One region of the Bradyrhizobium amphicarpaeae genome, then DNA from elsewhere that is predicted to be linked to it. Evidence: predicted binding sites of a transcription regulator. Region 1 holds the regulator's gene; each other region holds the start of a gene.
The links. Region 1 encodes PhoB, which activates phosphate uptake and scavenging genes when phosphate is short. Its sites were predicted from a motif close to TGTCATNNANCTGTCAT; they were not measured.

Region 1 (7,434 bases):
GGTGAGGGCACCGCGGTCGAGTGGCCGGTCGGCGTCGGCGCCAAGGGCAACGAAGGCGTGTCCGGCAACATCGGCCAGACCAAGAACTCGATCGGCTACGTCGAGTATGCCTATGCCAAGCAGAACAAGCTGACCTACACCGGTCTCGTCAACAAGGCCGGCAAGACCGTGCAGCCGACCGTGGAAGCGTTCCAGGCGGCCGCCTCCAACGCCGACTGGGCCAAGGCGCCCGGCTACTACGTCATCCTGACCGACCAGCCCGGCGAGAAGTCCTGGCCGATCACGGCGGCGACCTTCATCCTCATGCACAAGGATGCCACCGACAAGGCTGCTTCGCAGGAAGCCATCAAGTTCTTCCGCTGGGCCTTCACGAAGGGCGACAAGGCGGCCGAGGAGCTCGACTACATCCCGATGCCGGACACCGTCGTCAAGCAGATCGAGAAGACCTGGGCTGCCGATATCAAGAGCTAAGCGCTCTCCTCTCGTGTCCCAGACGCGGTGCGGCCCTGGCGATGCAAAGCATCGTCCAGTGTGCCGCTCCGCAGAGCCGGGACCCACAAGAGCTGGGCCCCGGATCATCGTCGCAGCGCTTCGCGCCGCGCCGCGTCCGGGGCACGGGACCAAACAGGCAAGAACAAGTATAGTCAGTACAGGGGATCGGCGTGGCAGAAATGGCCGTTCAGAGCGATATCATCGACGACGCCGGACCGTATGATCGCGCCAAGGCCTTGGGCGCGTTCAAGCTCGGCGACGTCACCTTTTACTGGATCACGCGGCTGTCCGCGATCTCGGTGCTGCTGATCCTCGGCGGCATCATCATCTCGCTGATCGTCGGCGCTTTCCCGGCGATGAAGGAATTCGGCTTCTCCTTCCTGTGGACGCAGCGCTGGGCGCCGTCGGCCGATCCGCCGGTGCTCGGCGCGCTCGGGCCGATGTACGGCACGCTCGTCACCTCCTTCATCGCGATGCTGATCGCCATTCCCGTCGGTCTCGGCATTGCGATCTTCCTCACCGAGCTCTGCCCGCAATGGCTGCGCCGCCCGATCGGCATGGCGATCGAGCTGCTCGCCGGCATTCCCTCGATCATCTACGGCATGTGGGGCTTCTTCGTGCTGGGCCCGTTCCTGGCCAACAGCTTCCAGCCCTTCATGATCAAGATCTTCGACGGCGTCCCGGTGCTGGGCGCGATCTTCGCGGGTCCGCCGTCCTATCTCAGCACGTTCAACGCCGCGCTGATCCTCGCCATCATGGTGCTGCCCTTCATCACCTCGATCTCGGTCGACGTGTTCAAGACGGTGCCGCCGGTGCTGAAGGAGGCCGCCTACGGCGTCGGCTGCACCACCTGGGAGGTCGTCCGCAGCGTGGTGATCCCCTACACCCGCGTCGGCATCATCGGCGGCATCATGCTGGCGTTGGGCCGCGCGCTCGGCGAGACCATGGCGGTGACCTTCATCATCGGCAACTCGTTCCGCATCTCCTCATCGATCTTCGCGCCGGGTACCACGATCTCGGCGGCGATCGCATCAGAGTTCGCCGAGAGCGACGGCCTGCACCAGTCCGGCCTGATCCTGCTCGGCCTCTTGCTGTTCGTGCTGACGTTCTTCGTGCTGGCCGCCGCGCGGCTGATGCTGATGCGGCTGGACAAGAAGGCGGGGAAGTAAGGTCATGGCCCTCAATCCGATCTATTCGCGTCGTCGCCGCACGGACATTGTCATCCGCGGGCTCTGCTTCGCCGCGGCTGTCTTCGGCGTCACCTGGCTCGCGCTGATCCTGATCACGCTGCTCTTCAACGGCCTTGCCGGTCTCAATCTCGAGCTCTTCGTCGCGGATACGCCGCCTCCGGGTTCGACCGAAGGCGGCCTGCGCAACGCGATCGTCGGCTCGATCATCATGACGGTGATCGGCGTCGGCATCGGCGCGCCGCTCGGCCTGTTCGCCGGCACCTACCTCGCCGAATACGGCCGCAACGACCGCCTGACCTCGGTGATCCGCTTCATCAACGACATCCTGCTCTCGGCGCCCTCGATCATCATCGGCCTGTTCATCTACGGCGCGGTGGTGGTGCCCATGCGTGGCTTCTCCGCGATCGCGGGCAGCCTGGCGCTCGCCGTCATCGTGATCCCGGTCGTGCTGCGCACAACCGAGGACATGCTGCTGCTGGTGCCGAATCCGCTGCGTGAGGCGGCCTCGGCGCTGGGCCTGCCGCGCTCGCTGGTGATCAAGCGTATCGCCTATCGTGCGGCCCGGTCCGGCCTCATCACCGGCGTGCTGCTCGCCACCGCCCGCGTCGCGGGCGAGACCGCGCCGCTGCTCTTCACCGCGCTGTCGAACCAGTTCTTCAGCCTCGGCCTGAACAAGACGATGGCCAACCTGCCTGTCACCATCAACAACTTCGTGCAGAGCCCCTACGCCTACTGGAAGCAGTTGGCGTGGAGCGGCGCGCTGCTCATCACCCTGACCGTGCTTGCCCTGAACATTGGCGCGCGCATCCTTGGCGCCGAGAGGACCGCAAAATGAGTGATCTTTCCGTATCGATGAGCGCGTCCGGCGGCCTGCCGCAGGCGCCGGTGCTGCCCGAGGCGCCCGCCAAGGTGACGGTGCGCAACCTCAACTTCTATTACGGCGAGCACCACGCGCTGAAGAACATCAACCTGACGCTCGGCGCCAACCGCGTCACGGCGTTCATCGGCCCGTCGGGCTGCGGCAAGTCCACCCTGCTGCGCATCTTCAACCGGATGTACGACCTCTATCCGGGCCAGCGCGCCACCGGCCAGCTGATGCTGGACCAGACCAACATCCTCGACCCCAAGCTCGACCTCAATCTGCTGCGCGCCCGGGTCGGCATGGTGTTCCAGAAGCCGACGCCGTTCCCGATGACGATCTACGAGAACATCGCTTTCGGCATCCGCCTCTACGAGAAGATCTCGAAGTCCGAGATGGACGACCGCGTCGAGAAGGCGCTGCGCGGCGGCGCGCTGTGGAACGAGGTCAAGGACAAGCTCAACGCCTCCGGCCTGTCGCTCTCGGGCGGCCAGCAGCAGCGCCTGTGCATTGCCCGCACCGTCGCGGTGCGCCCCGAGGTGATCCTGTTCGACGAACCCTGCTCGGCGCTCGACCCGATCTCGACCGCCAAGGTCGAGGAGCTGATCCAGGAACTGTCCGAGAACTACACGATCGCGATCGTCACCCACAACATGCAGCAGGCCGCGCGCGTCTCCGACAAGACCGCCTTCATGTATCTCGGCGAGCTGATCGAGTTCGACGACACCAGCAAGATATTCACGTCGCCGACCGACCGGCGCACGCAGGACTACATCACCGGCCGGTTCGGCTGAGGAGACGGAACATGGGTACCGAACATACCGCAAAGGCCTTCGACACCGACCTCCAGGAGCTCACGCGCCTGGTCGCCGAGATGGGCGGCATCGCCGAGCGCATGATCGTCGATTCGGTCGATGCGCTGATCCGCCGCGACGTCGCGCTCGGCCAGCGCGTCGTCGCCATCGACGCCGATCTCGACGCGCTGCAGAAGCGCATCGAGGAACGCGCCGTGCTCACCATCGCCCGCCGCCAGCCGATGGCGGTGGATTTGCGCGAGATCGTCGGCGCGATGCGCGTCGCGACCGACCTCGAGCGGATCGGCGACCTCGCCAAGAACATGGGCAAGCGCGTGGCCGCGCTCGAGACCGACTTCCATCCGCTCAAACTGTTCCGCGGCCTCGAGCACATGACCGACCTCGTGCAGCAGCAGGTCAAGTCGGTGCTGGACGCCTATGCCGCGCACGATCTGCCGGCGGCGATGGCGGTGTGGAAGGGCGACGAGGAGGTCGACGCGATCTGCACCTCGCTGTTCCGCGAGCTCCTCACCTACATGATGGAGGATCCGCGCAACATCTCGTTCTGCATCCACCTCATGTTCTGCGCCAAGAACATCGAGCGGATCGGCGACCACGCCACCAACATCGCCGAGACCGTGTTCTACATGATCGAGGGCCAGGCGATCACCGACAAGCGGCCGAAGGGCGACATGACCACCTTCGCCACGACGATCCCGAATACCTGAAGACTTTAAGGAGCGACGACACCATGGGCGCACGCATTATGGTGGTTGAGGACGAGGAAGCTCTCACCGAGCTGCTTCGCTACAACCTCGAAGGCGACGGCTATGACGTCGAGACGGTCATGCGCGGCGACGACGCCGACACCCGCCTCAAGGAGCACATCCCCGATTTGATCGTGCTCGACTGGATGCTGCCGGGCCTGTCGGGCATCGAGCTGTGCCGGCGCCTGCGCACCCGGCCCGAGACCAAGCAGCTGCCGATCATCATGCTCACCGCGCGCGGCGAGGAGAGCGAGCGGGTGCGGGGCCTTGCGACCGGCGCCGACGACTACATCGTCAAGCCGTTCTCGGTGCCGGAGCTGTTGGCGCGCGTGAAGGGCCTGCTGCGGCGCGCCAGCCCCGAGCGGCTCGCGACCGTGCTGGCCTATGGCGACATCGAGCTCGACCGCGACAAGCGCCGCGTGGCGCGCTCGGGCCGGCCGATCGATCTCGGCCCGACCGAATATCGCCTGCTGGAATTCTTCCTGGAGCATCCCGGCCGCGTGTTCTCGCGCGAGCAGCTGCTCGACAGCGTCTGGGGCCGCGACATCTACATCGACGAGCGCACCGTCGACGTCCATATCGGCCGCCTGCGCAAGCTGCTCAATCTCGGCCGCGAGCAGGACCCGATCCGCACCGTCCGTGGCGCCGGCTACGCGCTGGACGATCGCTTCGCCAAGGCGGAGCAGGCGTAGGGGCTGCGTGCGTTGGGTTTGGCGGACTGCCGCCACACCCTCAGTGTCGTCCCTGCGAATGCAGGGACCCATAGCCACAGGGTGTGGTTTGTCGAAAATTCAGGAGTGATCGTCCCGCGCAATATCAGCGTCCGGGATTATGGGTCCCTGCGTTGGCAGGGACGACATCCGATGTGGTGAGCCGCCTTCGCGCGACGACCAAAAAGCGTGCTGATAATCCTACCGCGGTCCCGGCTTCGGTGCCGCACGGCGCCGGTCCGCCGCCGGCTGATACGCCACGCGCGAATGCTGGGCGCAATAGGGCAGGCCGGACAGCGCCTTGCCACCGCAGAAGAAGAAGTCCGGGCTGGAGGGATCGCCGACCGGCCAGTGGCAGGTCGCCTCGTTCAGCTCCAGCAGCGACAGCCGCTGGCTCATCGGCACCACGTTGTCGTAGGTGACCGGCTCGGCCTCCACCTCGACCTCGAAGGCCTGGGCCAGCGCGGTGTTGCCGCGCGCGACGGGGCGGGTCACCCGCATCATGTGCTGGGCGGGGCGCGCCTTGCGCGGCCGGGGCGCTGCCGAGGACGGGCTCTTGGCGCGGCCGGACAGACCGAGCCGGTGCACTTTGCCGATCACGGCATTGCGGGTCACATTGCCGAGCTCAGCTGCGATCTGGCTGGCCGAAAGTCCGGCCTCCCAGAGCTTTTTCAGCTGCTCGACGCGATCATCGGACCAGGTCAAAACCGTCATTGCACCCTTTCCCTCGTCGCGCGGCTGCCGTCCTGGCGCCCATGCGGCGATTGCTAAGCCTCGAAAAACCCGTGCCGCCAGAATCCCTTAAGGCTCGCCGGGCGCGACTGACGCCCGAACGTTTACGCCGGTACATGAGGACTCTTGAGATCAGAACCACTGCACGAGATGTCGTATCTGACAATTCAAACGCTACAATATGGCGTGACTCCCGCGCAAGAGTCCGCCGACTCGCTTCCACATGTTCCGTGGTGAAAACCCGCAAAATCGGCACCGCAAGACTACGGATTCAACGTTTCCCGAGGCTTTCCGGGCGGCATTGACACCCGTCTTGCCAGGCATAAGATAGTCCCGCGTGCCGCCCTTAAAAGGCGGCACGTTTCGTTTTCCGGGCCGGTGGATGGTGCGTTGCGCAATGCACGCGTCACATCGTCCTCAACATCCAAGTGACATCATGACGAACAGCGCAGCGCCGCATTTGCTCCCCGTTTTCGCCAGAGCCGACCTCGGCTTCGAGCGCGGCGAAGGCTGCTGGCTGATCGCGACCAATGGCGATCGCTATCTCGATTTCACCTCGGGTGTGGCCGTGAATGCGCTCGGCCATTGCCATCCGCATCTGATCAAGGCGCTGCAGGAGCAGGCGACCAGGCTCTGGCACATGTCGAACCTGTTCCAGAGCCCGGATGGCGAGAAGCTCGCGAACCGGCTCTGCCAGGAGAGCTTTGCGGACTTCGTGTTCTTCTGCAATTCGGGGGCCGAAGCGCTGGAGGGCGTGATCAAGCTGGTGCGCCATCATCACTTCTCCAAGGGGCACCCGGAGCGCTATCGCATCATCACTTTCGAAGGCGCCTTCCACGGCCGCACGCTGGCGACGCTGGCTGCGACCGGCTCTGCAAAATACCTCGAGGGCTTCGGTCCGCCGATGGAAGGCTTCGACCAGGTGCCGCATGGCGACATCGAAGCGGTGAAGAAGGCGATCGGTCCGCAGACCGCCGGCATCCTGATCGAGCCGATCCAGGGCGAGGGTGGTGTGCGCTCGGCGCCTCCTGGTTTCCTCAAGGCGCTGCGCCAGCTCTGCGACGACAAGGGCCTGCTGCTCGCTTTCGACGAGGTGCAGACCGGAATGGGCCGCACCGGCGATCTCTTTGCTCACAGGCGCACCGGCGTCACGCCTGACGTGATGTCGCTGGCCAAGGCGCTTGGCGGCGGCTTCCCGATCGGCGCCATACTGGCGACCGCGGACGCGGCCGCCGGCATGGGGCCCGGCTCGCACGGCTCGACCTTCGGCGGCAATCCGCTGGCGATCTCCGCGGCCAACGCGGTGCTCGACGTCATGCTCAAGCCCGGCTTCTTCGACCACGTGCAGAGAATGTCGCTGCTGCTCAAGCAGAAGCTCGCCTCCGTGATCGACCGTCATCCCGACGTCGTCAGCGAAGTGCGCGGCGAGGGCCTGCTGATCGGCATCAAGGCCGTGGTGCCTTCCGGCGATCTGGTCGCGGCGCTGCGTCATGAAAAGCTGCTCACCGTCGGGGCCGGCGACAATGTCGTGCGTTTCCTGCCGCCGCTGATCGTGACCGAAGCCGAGATCGAAGACAGCGTCGGGCGGCTGGAGCGCGCCTGTTCCGCGATCTCGTCCAGCCAGACCAAGCGGGCGGCAAGCTGATGAGCAAGTCTCCGCATAAAACTCCGAAGCACTTCCTGGATATCAACGAGCTGCCCTTGTCGGAGCTCAAGCGCATGCTTGCAGCTTCGTCCGCGATGAAGGCGAAGCAGAAGGCACATCAGCCGGTGCGGCCGCTCGAGGGCAAGACGCTGGCGATGATTTTCGAGCGCCCGTCGACCCGGACCCGCGTGTCGTTCGACGTCGCCATGCGCCAGCTCGGCGGCGAGCCCATCATGCTCACCGGT
Region 2 (7,434 bases), 1.8 Mb from region 1:
GCTAACCGGCTCTGCCCCATTCCGGCCCGGAAGCACCGCGCCGACGGCTTCAATGCTGTCCACGAAAGCCCTCGCCGAGGCCTCCCAGGTGTAATTGGAGGCGAACGCGACGCAGTCCTGCCGGGGGACGTCGAGCGCCGCAAAGCAGGCGTTGCGGAGGTCGTGATCGAGCGCACCGACCGGCGCATCGCCGATCACGTCGCGGGGACCCTTCACCGGGAAGGCCGCGACCGGCAGGCCGCTTGCGAGCGCTTCGAGCAGCACCAGGCCGAACGTGTCGGTTTTGCTGGGAAACACGAACACGTCGGCCGCCGCATAGATGTCCGCCAGTTCCTCACCGTGCTTCTCGCCGAGGAAGATCGCGTCCGGATAGGCCTCTTCGAGCGAGGCGCGCGCGGGGCCGTCGCCGACGATCACCTTGGTCCCGGGCAGATCGAGATCGAGGAACGCCTCGAGATTCTTCTCCACCGCAACCCGGCCCACCGACAGGAACACCGGCGCCGGCAGGCAGAGGTCGATGGCGCGGGGGTGGAACAGATGGGTGTCGACGCCGCGCGGCCACAGCACGACATTGTCGAAACCGCGCTCGGTCAGCTCACGGCCGAGCGCGGGCGTTGCCGCCATCACGGCGCGGCTGGGCGCGTGGAAGCGGCGCAGCGCCCGCCAGATCAGCGAGCCCGGCACCGGCACGCGGGCGCGGACATATTCGGGAAAGCGGGTGTGGAAGCTGGTCGTGAACGGCAACTTGCGCTGGCGGCAATAGCGGCGGACCATCAATCCGATCGGCCCTTCGGTCGCGATGTGGATGCTGTCCGGTTGCGCCTCCGCTATCAGCTTCGCAATTCGCGCCGGGCGGGGCATCGCCAGGCGCACGTCGCGATAGCTCGGCATCGCAAAGGTTCGGAACGATTGCGGCGTCAGGAACTCGAATTCGACGCCTAGGCTCTTGCCGGCGTCGGCAAGCTTGGTCAGCGTCCGAACCACACCGTTCACTTGCGGGTGCCAGGCGTCGGTCGCGACCAGGATGCGCATCAGGCGGTCTCCGTCATGCAGCTCTGGCTGCGACCTGCGGGACGGCTGCCGGCTTCTGCAAATGATCCGCCCAGGTGATGATCTCGAAACGGCCGTCGTCGTGCTCGACCAGCGCCGTGCAGCTCTCGACCCAGTCGCCGCAATTCATGTAGCGGATGCCGCCCTCGTCGCGGATCACGGCGTAATGGATGTGGCCGCAGATCACGCCGTCGGCGTCGTGGCGTCGCGCCTCGGCGGCGAGCGCCTGCTCGAACGCGCCGATGTAATTGACGGCGTTCTTGACCTTCTGCTTGGCCCATTGCGACAGCGACCAATAGGGCACCTTGAACAGGCGGCGGAAGAAGTTGACGAAGCGATTCATCTGGATCGCGAAGTCGTAGGCCTTGTCGCCGAGATGGGCGAGCCAGCGCGCGTTCTGCACCACGAGATCGAAGATGTCGCCGTGGATGACGAGATAGCGCTTGCCGTCCACGCCGGTGTGGACGGTGTTCTCGACCACGTCGATGCCGCCGAAATGCGTGCCGTAATAGTTGCGCAGGAACTCGTCGTGATTGCCGGGGATGTAGACGACCTTGGCGCCCTTGCGCGCCTTGCGCAGCAGCTTCTGCACCAGATCGTTGTGGGATTGCGGCCAGTTCCAGCTCGATTTCAGCGCCCAGCCGTCGACGATGTCGCCGACCAGATAGATCGTGTCGGCATCATGGTAGCGCAGGAAGTCGAGCAGAAGATCGGCCTGAGAACCGCGGGCTCCGAGATGAACGTCGGAGATGAACAACGTGCGAAAGCGCCGCTCCGGGCTCTCGTCACTCACATCGTAACTTCCCATGCGCCAGCCTGTAACAAATGTCCCGTGACAGGGGGATGACAGATTGAACCCTTGAGGCACCTTCAGATACGAATCAAACCTTGCCTCGCCCTCCCCGCGAATATCAGTCGCATGCGACAATCAGGCGACATGGGGCCGCAGGGGGGCGCAGGACGTCTACCCTCCCCTGGAGGGGGAGGGTCGATCGCGCGCAGCGCGAGCGGGGTGGGGTGATCTCTCAGGCACTGTTGGCAATGGAGAGACCGTCACCCCACCCCGTCTCACATTTCGCTACGCTCAATGTGAGCCGACCCTCCCCCTCCAGGGGAGGGTGAGCGGGCCGCGCCGCTTGTGCTGAACGGGTAAATGGCCGCGTTTCCGCAGACTGGCTCAGTAGAACCGATGGAAATGATGCACGGGCCCATGCCCGTGGCCGACGCTGAAACGGTCGGCGGCGGCAATGGCTGCGCTGATCCAGGCCTTGGCGTTGCGCACGGCGGTTTCCAGATCCTCGCCCTTGGCCAGTCCCGCCGCGACCGCCGAGGACAGCGAGCAACCGGTGCCGTGGGTGTTGCGCGTGGCAACACGCGGTGCCGCGAGCGCGACTCCGCCTTCGGACGTGACGAGATAGTCGGTGCTCTCGGCGCCCTCACCGTGCCCGCCCTTGATCAGGACCGCGCGGCAGCCCAGCGCCAGCAGGCGCCGCCCCTGGCTTTCGATCCCGGCCTCGCTCACCGCGATCTCCTCGTCGAGCAGCGCCGCGGCCTCCGGCAGGTTCGGCGTGATCACTGAGGCCATCGGTATCAGCTTCGTGCGCAGGGCATCGACGGCCTCGGATGCCAGCAGGCGGTCGCCGGAGGTCGCCACCATCACGGGATCGAGCACGACGTGCTTCGGTTTCCAGCGCGACAGCGCGGTCGCGATTGCCTCGATGCTGGCGACCTGGGCGACCATGCCGATTTTCACCGCGCCGACGTCGAGATCGGAGAACACAGCATCGATCTGCGCGGTGACGAACTCGGCCGGCACCGCTTGAATGCCGGTGACGCCGCGCGTGTTCTGCGCCGTCAGCGCCGTGATGGCGGAGGCGCCATAGACGCCGAGCGCGGCAAAGGTCTTGAGGTCGGCCTGGATGCCGGCGCCGCCGCTCGAATCGGAGCCGGCGATGGTGAGTGCGACCGGGGTCGTCATGGGCAGATTTTCATCGTTTTCGGGACCATGGTCCGTCCTACCGCGCTCGCCCTGTGACAAGCAAGTTCGCTTGCTAATTCCGGCCGGTTTTGGCCTATTAGCCGGAAGAATACGCTTTCGGAGTGCCCGCGATGGTTCCTTTTTTCGTCCAGATCAAATGCAAGCTCGGCCAGTCCTATATTGTCGCCAACGCGCTTGCCGAAGCCGAGATCGCGTCCGAAATCTACTCCACGGCCGGCCAATACGACCTTCTCGTGAAGTTCTACGTCGACAAGGACACCGACATCGGCCATTTCGTCAACGAGAAGGTGCAGGTGCTGCCGGGCATCCAGGACACCCTCACCATCATCACCTTCAAGGCGTTCGGCGCCAGCTAGCCCGCAGCTAGCCGGCGTCCTTGCCGGCTTCCTTGCGCTTGGGCCGCGGCGGACCGTCCACCGGCGGCAGCGATTTGAGATAGTCCGCCATTGCGGCAAGATCCGCGTCGGACAACTGCGAGGTGTTCTTGATCACTCGCGTCATCGCACCGCCGACGCTGTCGCCGTCCGGGAGTTCGCCGGTCTTGAGGAAATAGGCGATATCCTTCGCGCTCCACTCGCCGAGGCGCTTCTGGGTGATGTTGGGCACCCAGCCCTCGCCTTCCGGATTAGGCCCGCCGGCAAAGCGCTGGCTCGAGATGATGCCGCCGAGCGCGTTGCGCGGGCTGTGACATTCGGCGCAATGGCCAAAACTGTTGACGAGATAGGCGCCGCGATTGAATTGCGGCGACCTGGTGCCGTCGGCGACAAAAGGCTTGTCGTCCAGGAACAGGAATTTCCAGATGCCGACGTTGCGGCGGATGTTGAAGGGAAAGCCGACGTCGTGGTCACGCACCTTGCCGGTCACGGGCGGCAGCGTCTTCAGATAAGCGAAGAGATCGAGCACGTCCTCGCGCCTGGCATGCTGGTACGACGTATAGGGAAACGCGGGAAAATAATGCTGCCCGTCCGGCGAAACCCCGTGCATCACCGCATTGACGAAGTCGGCGTCGGTCCATTTGCCGATGCCGTCGTTCGGATCGGGGGAGATGTTCGGCGCGTAGAACGTTCCGAACGGCGACTTGATCGCGACGCCGCCGCCGAGCCTGACACGATCGGGCTGGTTGGGCGTGGCATGGCAGGACGCGCAGCCCCCGGCGTTGAACATCGTCTCACCATTGGCAAGGTTTGCCACATGGGCCGGCGCGTTGCCCACAGCTGCCACCACCGGCGCGCTGAGCCACCAATAGACGCCGGCAGCAATGACCGCGGCGAGCAGCCCTGCGAGAATTGTTCGTTGCAACATGCCGATCCATTCACTCGTCGCGGCGAACCTAAGACCGATGTCGTCGCGGCTCCAGCCACGAAGAATTTAGCCCGCCCTGGCCAAAAGCGGGAATAAACTGAAATGCCGGCTGTTGGAAGGTTGGCAGCCCGAACGGGCTCAGCAGGGAGATTATCATGAACAAGACCGTCATTGCCGCCTTGGCGCTTGGCGCCGTTGCCTTCGCAAGCCCCGCCAGTGCAGAAAAGCTGAAAGCAGCGCTCGACGGCAAGTCCGAGGTGCCGGCAACCACCAGCAGCGGCACCGGAACCGCCGATCTGAACTATGATGCCGCCAGCAAGAAGCTGTCCTGGACCGTCACTTATTCCGGACTCTCCGGCCCCGCCACCGCCGCACATTTCCACGGACCTGCCGAGGCCGGCAAGAACGCCGGCGTGGCCGTTGCGATCCCGAATGCGGCCGCAAGCCCGGTCAAGGGTGAGGCGACGCTCACGGATGCGCAGGCTGCCGATCTGCTCGGCGGCAAGTACTACATCAACATCCACACCGCGGCCAATCCGGGCGGCGAGATCCGCGGTCAAGTGACGAAGTAAGCCTCCAAGATTACTTCGTCGCAAAAGGCCGGGCGCAGGAGGGGGCGTCCGGCCTTTTCGATTCCTAGGAGGTTGACGTCGCAGCCCGGATGGAGCGCAGCGCAATCCGGGACGAACTCAGAGGCGTAAAGATCCCGGATTACGCTTGCGCTCCATCCGGGCTACGCACTTTTCGAGGAGCACTCAGGCCGCGTTCAGCGCCTGCGTGAGGTCCGCGATCAGGTCCGACGGGTTCTCGATGCCGATCGACAACCGGATCGTGGAATCGAGCACGCCGATTTTCCGGCGGATGTCGGCGGGAACGCCGGAATGCGTCATGGTCGCGGGCAGGCTCGCGAGCGACTCGGTGCCGCCGAGACTGACCGCCAGCTTGATGATCTGCAGCGCATTGAGGAATTTGACCGCCGCGTCCTTGCCGCCGACGATGTCGAACGAAAAGGTCGATCCCGCCCCCAGGCATTGCCGCGCGAACACACGGCCCGCGGGCGAGGCCTCCTCGTGATGACCGAGGTAGTGAACCTTGGCCACCTTGGGGTGATCGCGCAAATAATCCGCCACGAGGCGCGCATTCGCATCGGCTTTTTCCATGCGCAGGCTCAGCGTCTCGAGCGAGCGGCTGATCATCCAGCAGGAATGCGGATCGAGTTGCGTTCCGATGGCGCCGCGTAGCGCCTTGATGCCCTTCATCAGCGCCTTCGAACCAAGGGCTGCGCCAGCGATCAGATCGGAGTGACCGCCGACATATTTCGTGAGCGAGTAGAGAGAAATGTCGGCGCCGTGCTCGATCGGCCGTTGAAACACCGGTCCGAGCAGCGTGTTGTCGCAGGCGATGATCGGCGTGTCGCCCTGCGCCTTGCCGATGGAATCGGCAATGCGGCGGATCATGGCGACATCGACCAGACCGTTGGTCGGGTTGGCCGGAGTTTCGATCAGGATCATCGACACGCGGCCCTTGGCCATGGCCTCCTCTGCCGCCTGCTGGACGGAGGCCTCATCAATCCCGTCGGCGAAGCCGACGGCGCCGATCGACAGACGCGCCAGCGTGTTCGTCAGCAGCGTCTCCGTCCCGCCATAGAGCGGCTGGGAGTGCAGGATGACGTCGCCGGGACGAACGAAAGCCAGGATCGTGGTCGCGATCGCCGCCATGCCGGACGAGAACAGCGCGCACTTCTCGGTACGCTCGTAGATCGAGAGCCTGTCCTCGACGATCTCGCTGTTGGGGTGATTGAAGCGCGAATAGACCAGGCCCGCGCCCATGCCTTCCGGCGGCTCGCGCCGGCCGGCGACGAAGTCGAAAAAGTCCTGCCCGTCATCGGCCGTCTTGAACACGAAGGTGGAGGTCAGGAACACCGGCGGCTTGATGGCGCCTTCCGACAGCTGCGGATCATAGCCATAGGTCAGCATCAGCGTTTCAGGATGCAGCATGTGATTGCCGATGTGCGTCTTCGACGGAAACGGTTTGACCATGGCATGTCTCGCTGTTGATGGGATCTTCGCCGCGTGCTGGAACTCCTGATGCCATGGCGCCGTCGGAACCGAGTGCACCTCGTCGCATCAATGGCGCGGCCATTGGCACGAAGATAGCTGCTCCCGCAGCGATCCGTCAGACCTTGCAGATGGAAAAAGGGCGGCTGCTTTCGCAACCGCCCTTGTGAATTCCGGGTAGTCCGGATGAGCGCAGCGACATCCGGGACAGACTATCGGCTGGACTCCCCGGATATCGCTGCGCTCATCCGGGCTACGAGACTACGAACCTCAGCCGTTCTTGACGCGATAGGTCTCGTGGCAGCCGCCGCATTCCTTGCCGACGGCGGGGAAATTCGCCTTGAGCGAGTCCAGATCCTTGATCTTGCCCTTGGCCTCGCCGACGACCTTGGCAAAGCTCGCGATCTTGGCGTCGAAGCCCGCCTTGTCGTCCCAGACCTTCGGCGAGCTCGAGTAGTCGCCCTCGGGCTTCATGCCCTTGGCGCTGGCCGGAAACAGGTTCGGCAGCTTCTTGGCGGTATCCTCGAACTGCGCCAGCGCGGTGTCGACCGTGGCCTGGTCGTAGGGCTTCTCGCCCTTCACCATCGCGGCCATCGCGCCGGCATTCTTGCCGTTGCCCTTCATGAGGGTCTGGACCTCCTTGACGGAGTCCTGTTGTGCCCAGACGGCGCCCATCCCGAGCAGCAGCGCGCCCCCAACAACCAACACTCGCTTCATTCGCAAAATCCCTTTCCTGATGCAGGATCGTGCCGACCCCTTATGGGCCAACACCGTTCGGCAGATTTCATTCCATCCCGAGCGCGACGATAAATCGTCGCACTCCGGATCCATCGACTGGGCCTGAAGTCACAGGCTGTGGCGGCGATGGTGCTCGTTGATCGCGATCCACACCCGTTCCGGGGTTGCCGGCATGTCAATGTGGTCGATCTTGTATTCGCGCCAGAGCGCATCCACGATGGCGTTGACGATGGCCGGACAGGAGCCGATCGCGCCGGCCTCGCCCGCCCCTTTCACGCCCATCGGATT
Region 3 (7,434 bases), 3.5 Mb from region 1:
CGTCGATCGCGGCGCGATAGCCCGCGGTCGCAAAGCCAAGGCCGGTGTCGCGGCTGGAACGGACCTTGCCGAAGCCGTGCACCACGGCAAAGGCCCAGGTCCACGGCCCCTTGTCGACCGAGCCGTTGAAGCCGATTTGCGTCAGGTCGAGCGTCGCCGATTGCAGCGCCAGCGGCACGTCGACGTCGGTGTGGCTCTGGTCGACGGAGAAGCCGAGATTGACGCCGGGGGCCACGCGCGCGCCAAAGCCGGCGACGCCACCGACCGTCTTCCGCTTGTCGCCGACGAAGTCGCCTTGCGGATCGGTTCGGACCGAGATGCCGTAGCCCTCGAACCAGGTACGGTAGCGCGGATCTTCGGTGCTGGCAGCCGCGCCGCCGCCGCCGGGATTGGTCCGGAATGTCCGGTCGAAACCGTTCGATGCCCGGTTGCCGAGCGACTCCAGGAAGTTTGAGCCGAGATCGAGCGTGCTGTTGCGGGCCGACTGGTCGTAATTGGTCGAGATGACCGACGGCGTGGGTGGCGGCGGCGGAGCAAGCTGAGCGAACCCCGGCGTCGTTGCCGACATCGTCACGACGAGCACCAGCGCGACAGCCGTCGCGACCGGCGCCGCGATTTCGCGAGCGCGGTCCGGTCCGATCGTCTGCCGTGTCCCGGAGGGCTGCGATGTGCAGCACATGACGAAAATCCCGAAGCAAATGGCGGCGCGCAAAAATGCAACAGGCGCGGCGCACGTCGCGATTAGCGCCGAACTGCTACGGAGGGTCAACCGCTTGGCCCGCTGTCGCCGGGGCTATTGCCCTCGATTGTGGTTCCGCGGCCACAGGTCGGACATTGCAGATCGGCACAAACGGCCCGCCCTTGAAATCCGCGCACGGCTTGCTAACCGGCGATTTTCATGTTGCAATGTTGGCCACAATCGGAATTGGCCGCTCAGCTGTACGTTTCAAGACATTGAGCCTCGAGACTGAACAGACTTCCGGAAGCCCGTTTGTGGCGTGGCACGCGAAAAGCGGCCGCGTCTTTTTTATCTAGTGGAGGAGACTAGCGATGCCGCAAAAGGGCACCGTCAAATGGTTCAACCCGACCAAGGGCTATGGGTTCATCAAGCCGAACGGCAGCGACAAGGACGTGTTCGTCCATATCTCCGCCGTCGAGCGCGCCGGACTCTCGACCCTCAACGAAAACCAAGTGGTTGAATACGACCTCGTGGAGAACCGCGGCAAGGCATCCGCGGAGAACCTCAAGGTCTCCTGACCTCTCTCACGATACACGAGAGATCATGACGTTGCCCCCGGCTCTGCCGGGGGATTTTGTTTGTGTCCGTCGCAGCGCACGCGCTCACGACATATTCCGTCGTTGCGAGCGCAGCGAAGCAATCCAGAATCTATCCGCGGAAACGATTCTGGATTGCTTCGTTGCAAGAACTCGTCGCAATGACGGGCGGGTTTCAGTTCACGACCGGCGCCACCAGGAAATTTTCCGACGCAGCACTCCCGGCCGTCCTGCACACATCGCCCTCGATCCGGACTTTGCCGGTCGCGAGCAAGCGCAGCGCCTCTGGATAGATGCGGTGCTCGACCTCGAGGATGCGTTCCGACAGCGTATCGCCGGTATCATGATCGCCGACGGGCACCGCGCCCTGCATCACGATCGGCCCCGCGTCGGTCTCGGGGATCACGAAGTGCACCGTCGCGCCAGACAGTTTGACGCCGGCGCGCAGGGCCTGGCCGTGCGGGTCGAGGCCGGGGAAGGACGGCAGCAGCGACGGATGGATGTTGAGCATCCGCCCGTACCAGTTTCGGGTGAACTCGGCCGTGAACAGGCGCATGAATCCGCCAAGACAAATCAGCTCGATACCGTGCTGGTCGAGGGCTGCCTGCAGCACCTTCTCGAAGCCGGCGCGGTCCTTGCCGAACGGCTTGCTCTCGATCACCAGCGTGTTCACGCCGCTCGCCTTGGCCCGCTCCAGCCCGAGCGCATCGGCCTTGTTCGAGATGACGAGCGATATCTCGGCCGGGAAGTCCGCAGCCGCAGCGGCCTTGATCAGCGCGGCCATGTTGGAGCCGCGGCCGGAGATCAGGATCGCGACGCGGCGCTTGATTATAGCGCCAGTCATTATAGCGCCATGTCGAGATGGCCGTTGTAGACGACGCGGTGCTCGCCCTCGGCCGGGATCACGGTGCCGAGCTGCGCCACGGTCTCGCCCGCGTCGGTGAAGACCTGCACAACCTCGTCGACCTTGTCGGGCTCGACGATCGCGATCATGCCGATACCGCAGTTGAAGGTGCGCAGCAGTTCGAGTTCGGCGATGCCGCCCTGCGCGGCCAGCCATTTGAACACCGGCAGCACCGGCAGGCGTGCCAGATCGATGCCGACGCCGAGCTCCTTCGGCAGCACCCGCGGAATGTTGTCGGTGAAGCCGCCGCCGGTGATGTGGGCGAGGCCCTTCACCGCGCCGGTCTCGCGGATCGCGCGCAGGCAGGATTTGACGTAGAGCCTGGTCGGCGTCAGCAGCGCGCCGCCCAGCGTCATCACAGGCGCGAACGGCGCCTGGGCTTCGAAGCCGAGGCCCGATTGCTCGACGATCTTGCGCACCAGCGAGAAGCCATTGGAATGCACGCCCGACGAGGCGAGGCCGATCACGGCGTCGCCCGCGGCGATGTCCTTGCGCGGCAGCAGCGTGCCCCGCTCCGCGGCACCGACCGCAAAGCCGCCGAGGTCGTAGTCGCCGTCCTTGTACAGGCCGGGCATCTCCGCGGTCTCGCCGCCGATCAGGGCGCAGCCGGATTCACGGCAGCCCTCCGCGACGCCCGCAACGATCGATGCGGTGGCGTCGGGATCGAGCTTGCCGCAGGCGAAATAGTCGAGGAAGAACAGCGGCTCGGCGCCCTGCACCACGAGATCGTTGACGCTCATGGCGACGAGGTCGATGCCGATCCCGCCGTGCAGTCCGGTCTCGATGGCGATCTTGACCTTGGTGCCGACGCCGTCGGTCGCGGCCACCAGGACCGGGTCCTTGAAGCCCGCCGCCTTGAGGTCGAACAAGCCGCCGAAGCCGCCGATCTCGGCGTCGGCGCCGGGCCGTGCGGTGGCGCGCACCATCGGCTTGATCAAATCGACCAAGCGGTTGCCCGCGTCGATATCGACGCCTGAATCGGCGTAAGTGAGGCCGTTTTTGCGGTCGGTCATGCCCGATTTCCAGTGGGTTTGCGGCTGGTTACGTCGAATTCCGGGGACGCGCAATGGCAAGCGTGGCGCTCCTCCCTATACTATGTAGATATCAACCGGTTCAGCCTCCCGAGGGGCGGGATTCGAGGTCAGACCGGGTGCCGGGAAGCGCTTTCGTGAGTATTCCGAATATCATCACCCTGGGCCGCATCATGCTGGTCCCGATCATCGTCTGGGCCATCGTGTCGAGCCAAATGGAGGTGGCGTTCGCCGTCTTTTTGATCGCCGGTATCAGCGATGCCGTGGACGGCTTCCTGGCCAAGCGCTTCAACATGACGAGCGAGCTCGGCGCCCTGCTCGATCCGCTCGCGGACAAGGCCCTGCTGGTCTCGATCTACATGGCGCTCGGGATCTGGGGCGCGATTCCGCGCTGGATCGTGATCCTTGTGGTCTCGCGCGACATCATGATCGTCGCCGCCGTGATCGTATCCTGGCTGTTCGACCGGCCGGTCGAGATGAAGCCGTCGAAAGTGTCCAAGCTGAACACCGTGGCCCAGGTGGCGTTCGCGGCCCTCGTGCTGGCGGCGCTTGCCTTCGGCTTCAAGCCGACCCCCTATGATATCATCCTGATGAGCCTGGTCACGGTCTTCACGCTCTCCTCCGTGTCGCTCTATCTGGTCGAGTGGCTGCGGCACATGAGTACGATCGAGGCCAAATGAGAGGCGATGCGGCCCCGCAAAAGGCCAAGTCCTGCTGACAAGTCCCGCTCGATACGTTCGATCTCTTCACATCGCGCCGGCCCGCCGGCATGGAGCAAAGCAAGCGTGCCAGGCCGCGTTCATCCCCGACAATTGGCGTTTTCGCTTCCGCACGCGGAAAGCCTCAGCCGGGACAATTTCCTCGAAGGCCCCGCCAACGCGGCCGGTCTCGGCCTGATCGACAGCTGGCCGGAATGGCCGAACCGGATCATGTGGCTGGCCGGCCCGGAAGGAAGCGGCAAGAGCCATCTCGCCGCGATCTGGGCCGAGGAGGCCGGCGCCCGCTCCACCATGGCCGGGGCGCTGACCGCGGCAGGCGTTCCGGGCGCGCTCGCCACCGGCGCGCTGGTGGTCGAGGATCTCAAGGCCAGGGAATTTGACGAACGCGCCCTCTTCCATCTGATGAACCTCGCCCGCGAGGATGGCGCTTATGTCCTGCTGACCGGACGCGAGGTGCCGGCCGCGCTCGAGATCGAGCTTCGCGACCTGCGCTCGCGTCTGCGCGCCGTCCCCGTCGTCGCGCTGCTGCCGCCCGACGACCAGCTGTTCCGCGGCCTGATCGTCAAATTCTGCGCCGACCGCCAGCTCGCCGTGGACGAGAGCGTGGTCAGCTACCTCGCCACGCGCCTGGAGCGGTCCTCGGCCGCCGCCCGCCAGGCCGTGGAATTGCTCGACAGCGAGGCCCTGCGGCTCGGCCGCCCCGTCACCCGGGCGCTGGCCGCCGAGCTGTTGCGGGACGCCTGACCTGCACCTGCCAGGCCAAGCGAAGCCCGCTTGACGCGGCGAAGCGGCGGAACATCAATGTCATCGAAACGTCATCGCTCTAACACATGCTCCCGCCGGTTTTGCGCGTAAGTCGCAAATTGGGGCGAACTGGATGGACCGACTTCTGATGGACTCTGCACAAGCTGTTGAAACTAAAGAAAAAGTCCAGGAGCCCGAGAGCCTGCCGGCGATCGCGTCGAGTCCCGAACGATTTATCAACCGCGAGCTCTCCTGGCTGCATTTCAACCGCCGCGTCCTGGAGGAATCGGTCAATCCCAGCCACCCCATGCTGGAGCGGGTGCGATTCCTGTCGATTTCGGCGAATAACCTTGACGAGTTCTTCATGGTCCGCGTTGCCGGCATCAAGGCCCAGGTGCGCGAGGGCATTGCCGAACGTAGCCCCGACGGCCTGACCCCGTCCGAGCAGCTCGCGCTGATCAATCGCACCGTCTCCGAGCTTGCCTCCGACCAGCAGGCGATCTGGCGCGACCTGCGCGGCACGCTGGCCGACGTCGGCATCGTGCTGGTCGACGGCAAGGACGTCACCAAGGCGGAACGGACCTGGATCGAGGACTATTTCCTCAACAACGTGTTCCCGCTGCTGACGCCGCTTGCGATCGACCCCGCCCACCCCTTCCCGTTCATTCCAAGCCTCGGCTTCACCATCGCGCTCCAGCTCACGCGCGCCGCCGACGGCAAGCAGATGAACGCGCTGATCCGCATGCCCGGCAAGATCGACCGCTTCATCCGCCTGCCGACCGAGGGCAAGGTGGTCCGGCTGATCTCGCTGGAACAGGCGACCGCCCTGTTCATCAACCGCCTGTTCCCCGGCTACAATCTGCACGGCCAGGGCGCCTTCCGCGTCATCCGCGATTCCGAGCTCGAAATCGAGGAAGAGGCCGAGGATCTCGTCCGCCTGTTCGAGACTGCGCTGAAGCGCCGCCGCCGCGGCTCGGTGATCCGGCTCGAGATCGACGCCAAGATGCCGGAGCAGCTGCGCAGCTTCGTCCAGCACGCGCTGTCGACCGCCGACGACGAGGTGTTCCTGGTCGACGGCGTGCTCGCCATGAACGAGCTCTCGCAACTCACCCGCCTCGACCGGCCCGATCTGGAATTCACCCCTTACGTGCCCCGGCATCCCGAGCGGGTGCGCGAGCAAGGCGGCGACATCTTCGCTGCGATCCGGCAGAAGGACCTCGTCGTCCATCATCCCTACGAATCCTTCGACGTCGTCGTGCAGTTTCTGCAGCAGGCGACGCGCGACCCCGACGTGGTCGCCATCAAGCAGACGCTCTACCGCACCTCGAGCAACTCGCCGATCGTGCGCGCGCTCGTGGAAGCTGCCGAAGCCGGCAAATCCGTCACCGCGCTGATCGAGCTGAAAGCGCGCTTCGACGAGGAAGCCAACATCCGCTGGGCGCGCGACCTCGAACGCGCCGGCGTACAGGTCGTCTACGGCTTCCTCGAACTGAAAACGCACGCAAAACTCTCGATGGTGGTGCGCCGCGAGGGCGGCAGCCTCACCACCTACGTGCATACCGGCACCGGCAACTATCACCCGGTCACCGCGCGCATCTACACCGACCTCTCCTACTTCACCTCGGATCCAACCATCGGCCGCGATGCCGCGCGGGTGTTCAATTTCATCACCGGCTATGCCGCGCCGAGCGATCTGGAAAAGATGGCGGTGTCGCCGCTGACCCTGCGCAAACGCATCATCGAACACATCCAGGGCGAAACCGCGCACGCCAAGCACGGCCGTCCGGGCGCGGTCTGGATGAAGATGAACGCGCTGGTCGACCCTGATATCATCGATGCGCTGTACGAGGCCTCCCAGGCCGGCGTGCAGGTCGAGCTCGTGGTGCGCGGTATCTGTTGCCTGCGGCCCGGCATTCCTGGCCTGTCCGAGAACATCCGCGTCAAGTCGATCATCGGACGCTTTCTGGAACACGGCCGAATCTACTGCTTTGGCATGGGCCAGGGTCTGCCGAGCGCCAAAGCGGCTGTGTATATCTCGTCAGCCGACATGATGCCGCGCAACCTCGACCGCCGCGTCGAGGTGCTGTGTCCGCTGCAGAATCCCACGGTGCATCAGCAGGTTCTCGAACAGATCATGGTCGCGAACCTGAAGGACAATGAGCAAAGCTGGCAATTGTTGCCGGACGGGTCCTCAACGCGTATGAAGACCGCGAAGGGCGAAGAGCCTTTCAACGTGCACAACTACTTCATGACAAATCCGAGTCTGTCTGGCCGTGGAAAGTCGCTCAAGGAATCCTCGCCGCGTCGTCTCACGCGCCGGAACGAACGCCATCAATCCTGATCGCGGATTTCCGACGTGAAGCGGCCGCGCAAGCGCGGCTCGAGCGTCGCGGTCATCGATATCGGCTCCAATTCGGTCCGTCTCGTCGTCTACGAGGGGCTGACGCGGAGCCTGATTCCGATCTTCAACGAGAAGACACTGTGCGGCCTCGGACGCGAGGTGCAGAGCACGGGCCTGCTCGCGCCCGACGCCGTCGACAAGGCGCTGACCTCGCTGAGGCGCTTCCGCGCATTGTGCCGCGTGATGCAGGTCGGACGCGTGTTCGCGATCGCGACTGCGGCCTGCCGTGACGCCTCCAACGGCCCCGATTTCATCGCCAGGGCCGAGCGCATCTGCGCCGTGAAGATCGAGATCCTGTCGGGCCCGCGCGAGGCGCGGCTGTCGGCGCTCGGCGTGATCTCCGGCATCCATCATCCCGAC

Region 2: a site for PhoB is predicted at 1,883-1,899, ahead of CIT40_RS23210 (UDP-2,3-diacylglucosamine diphosphatase). Genes of this name have one in related genera too.
Region 3: a site for PhoB is predicted at 4,732-4,748, ahead of CIT40_RS15040 (RNA degradosome polyphosphate kinase). Genes of this name have one in related genera too.

What each region holds. Positions count from the first base shown of each region.
Region 1 is NZ_CP029426.2:6,733,428-6,740,861, reverse strand. It holds gene pstS (phosphate ABC transporter substrate-binding protein PstS) at 1-471, shown strand, start outside; gene pstC (phosphate ABC transporter permease subunit PstC) at 672-1,661, shown strand; gene pstA (phosphate ABC transporter permease PstA) at 1,666-2,517, shown strand; gene pstB (phosphate ABC transporter ATP-binding protein PstB) at 2,514-3,335, shown strand; gene phoU (phosphate signaling complex protein PhoU) at 3,347-4,063, shown strand; gene phoB (phosphate regulon transcriptional regulator PhoB) at 4,087-4,794, shown strand; gene CIT40_RS31635 (GcrA family cell cycle regulator) at 5,014-5,526, opposite strand; gene CIT40_RS31630 (aspartate aminotransferase family protein) at 5,981-7,189, shown strand; gene argF (ornithine carbamoyltransferase) at 7,189-7,434, shown strand, end outside.
Region 2 is NZ_CP029426.2:4,926,406-4,933,839, forward strand. It holds gene CIT40_RS23205 (glycosyltransferase family 4 protein) at 1-1,032, opposite strand, end outside; gene CIT40_RS23210 (UDP-2,3-diacylglucosamine diphosphatase) at 1,046-1,858, opposite strand; gene thiD (bifunctional hydroxymethylpyrimidine kinase/phosphomethylpyrimidine kinase) at 2,228-3,028, opposite strand; gene CIT40_RS23220 (Lrp/AsnC ligand binding domain-containing protein) at 3,160-3,405, shown strand; gene CIT40_RS23225 (c-type cytochrome) at 3,413-4,351, opposite strand; gene CIT40_RS23230 (CHRD domain-containing protein) at 4,507-4,923, shown strand; gene CIT40_RS23235 (cystathionine gamma-synthase family protein) at 5,107-6,390, opposite strand; gene CIT40_RS23240 (c-type cytochrome) at 6,679-7,125, opposite strand; gene CIT40_RS23245 (xanthine dehydrogenase family protein molybdopterin-binding subunit) at 7,255-7,434, opposite strand, start outside.
Region 3 is NZ_CP029426.2:3,274,631-3,282,064, reverse strand. It holds gene CIT40_RS15070 (autotransporter outer membrane beta-barrel domain-containing protein) at 1-679, opposite strand, end outside; gene CIT40_RS15065 (cold-shock protein) at 1,051-1,257, shown strand; gene purN (phosphoribosylglycinamide formyltransferase) at 1,451-2,119, opposite strand; gene purM (phosphoribosylformylglycinamidine cyclo-ligase) at 2,119-3,192, opposite strand; gene CIT40_RS15050 (CDP-alcohol phosphatidyltransferase family protein) at 3,348-3,890, shown strand; gene CIT40_RS15045 (P-loop NTPase family protein) at 3,996-4,673, shown strand; gene CIT40_RS15040 (RNA degradosome polyphosphate kinase) at 4,822-7,014, shown strand; gene ppx (exopolyphosphatase) at 7,030-7,434, shown strand, end outside.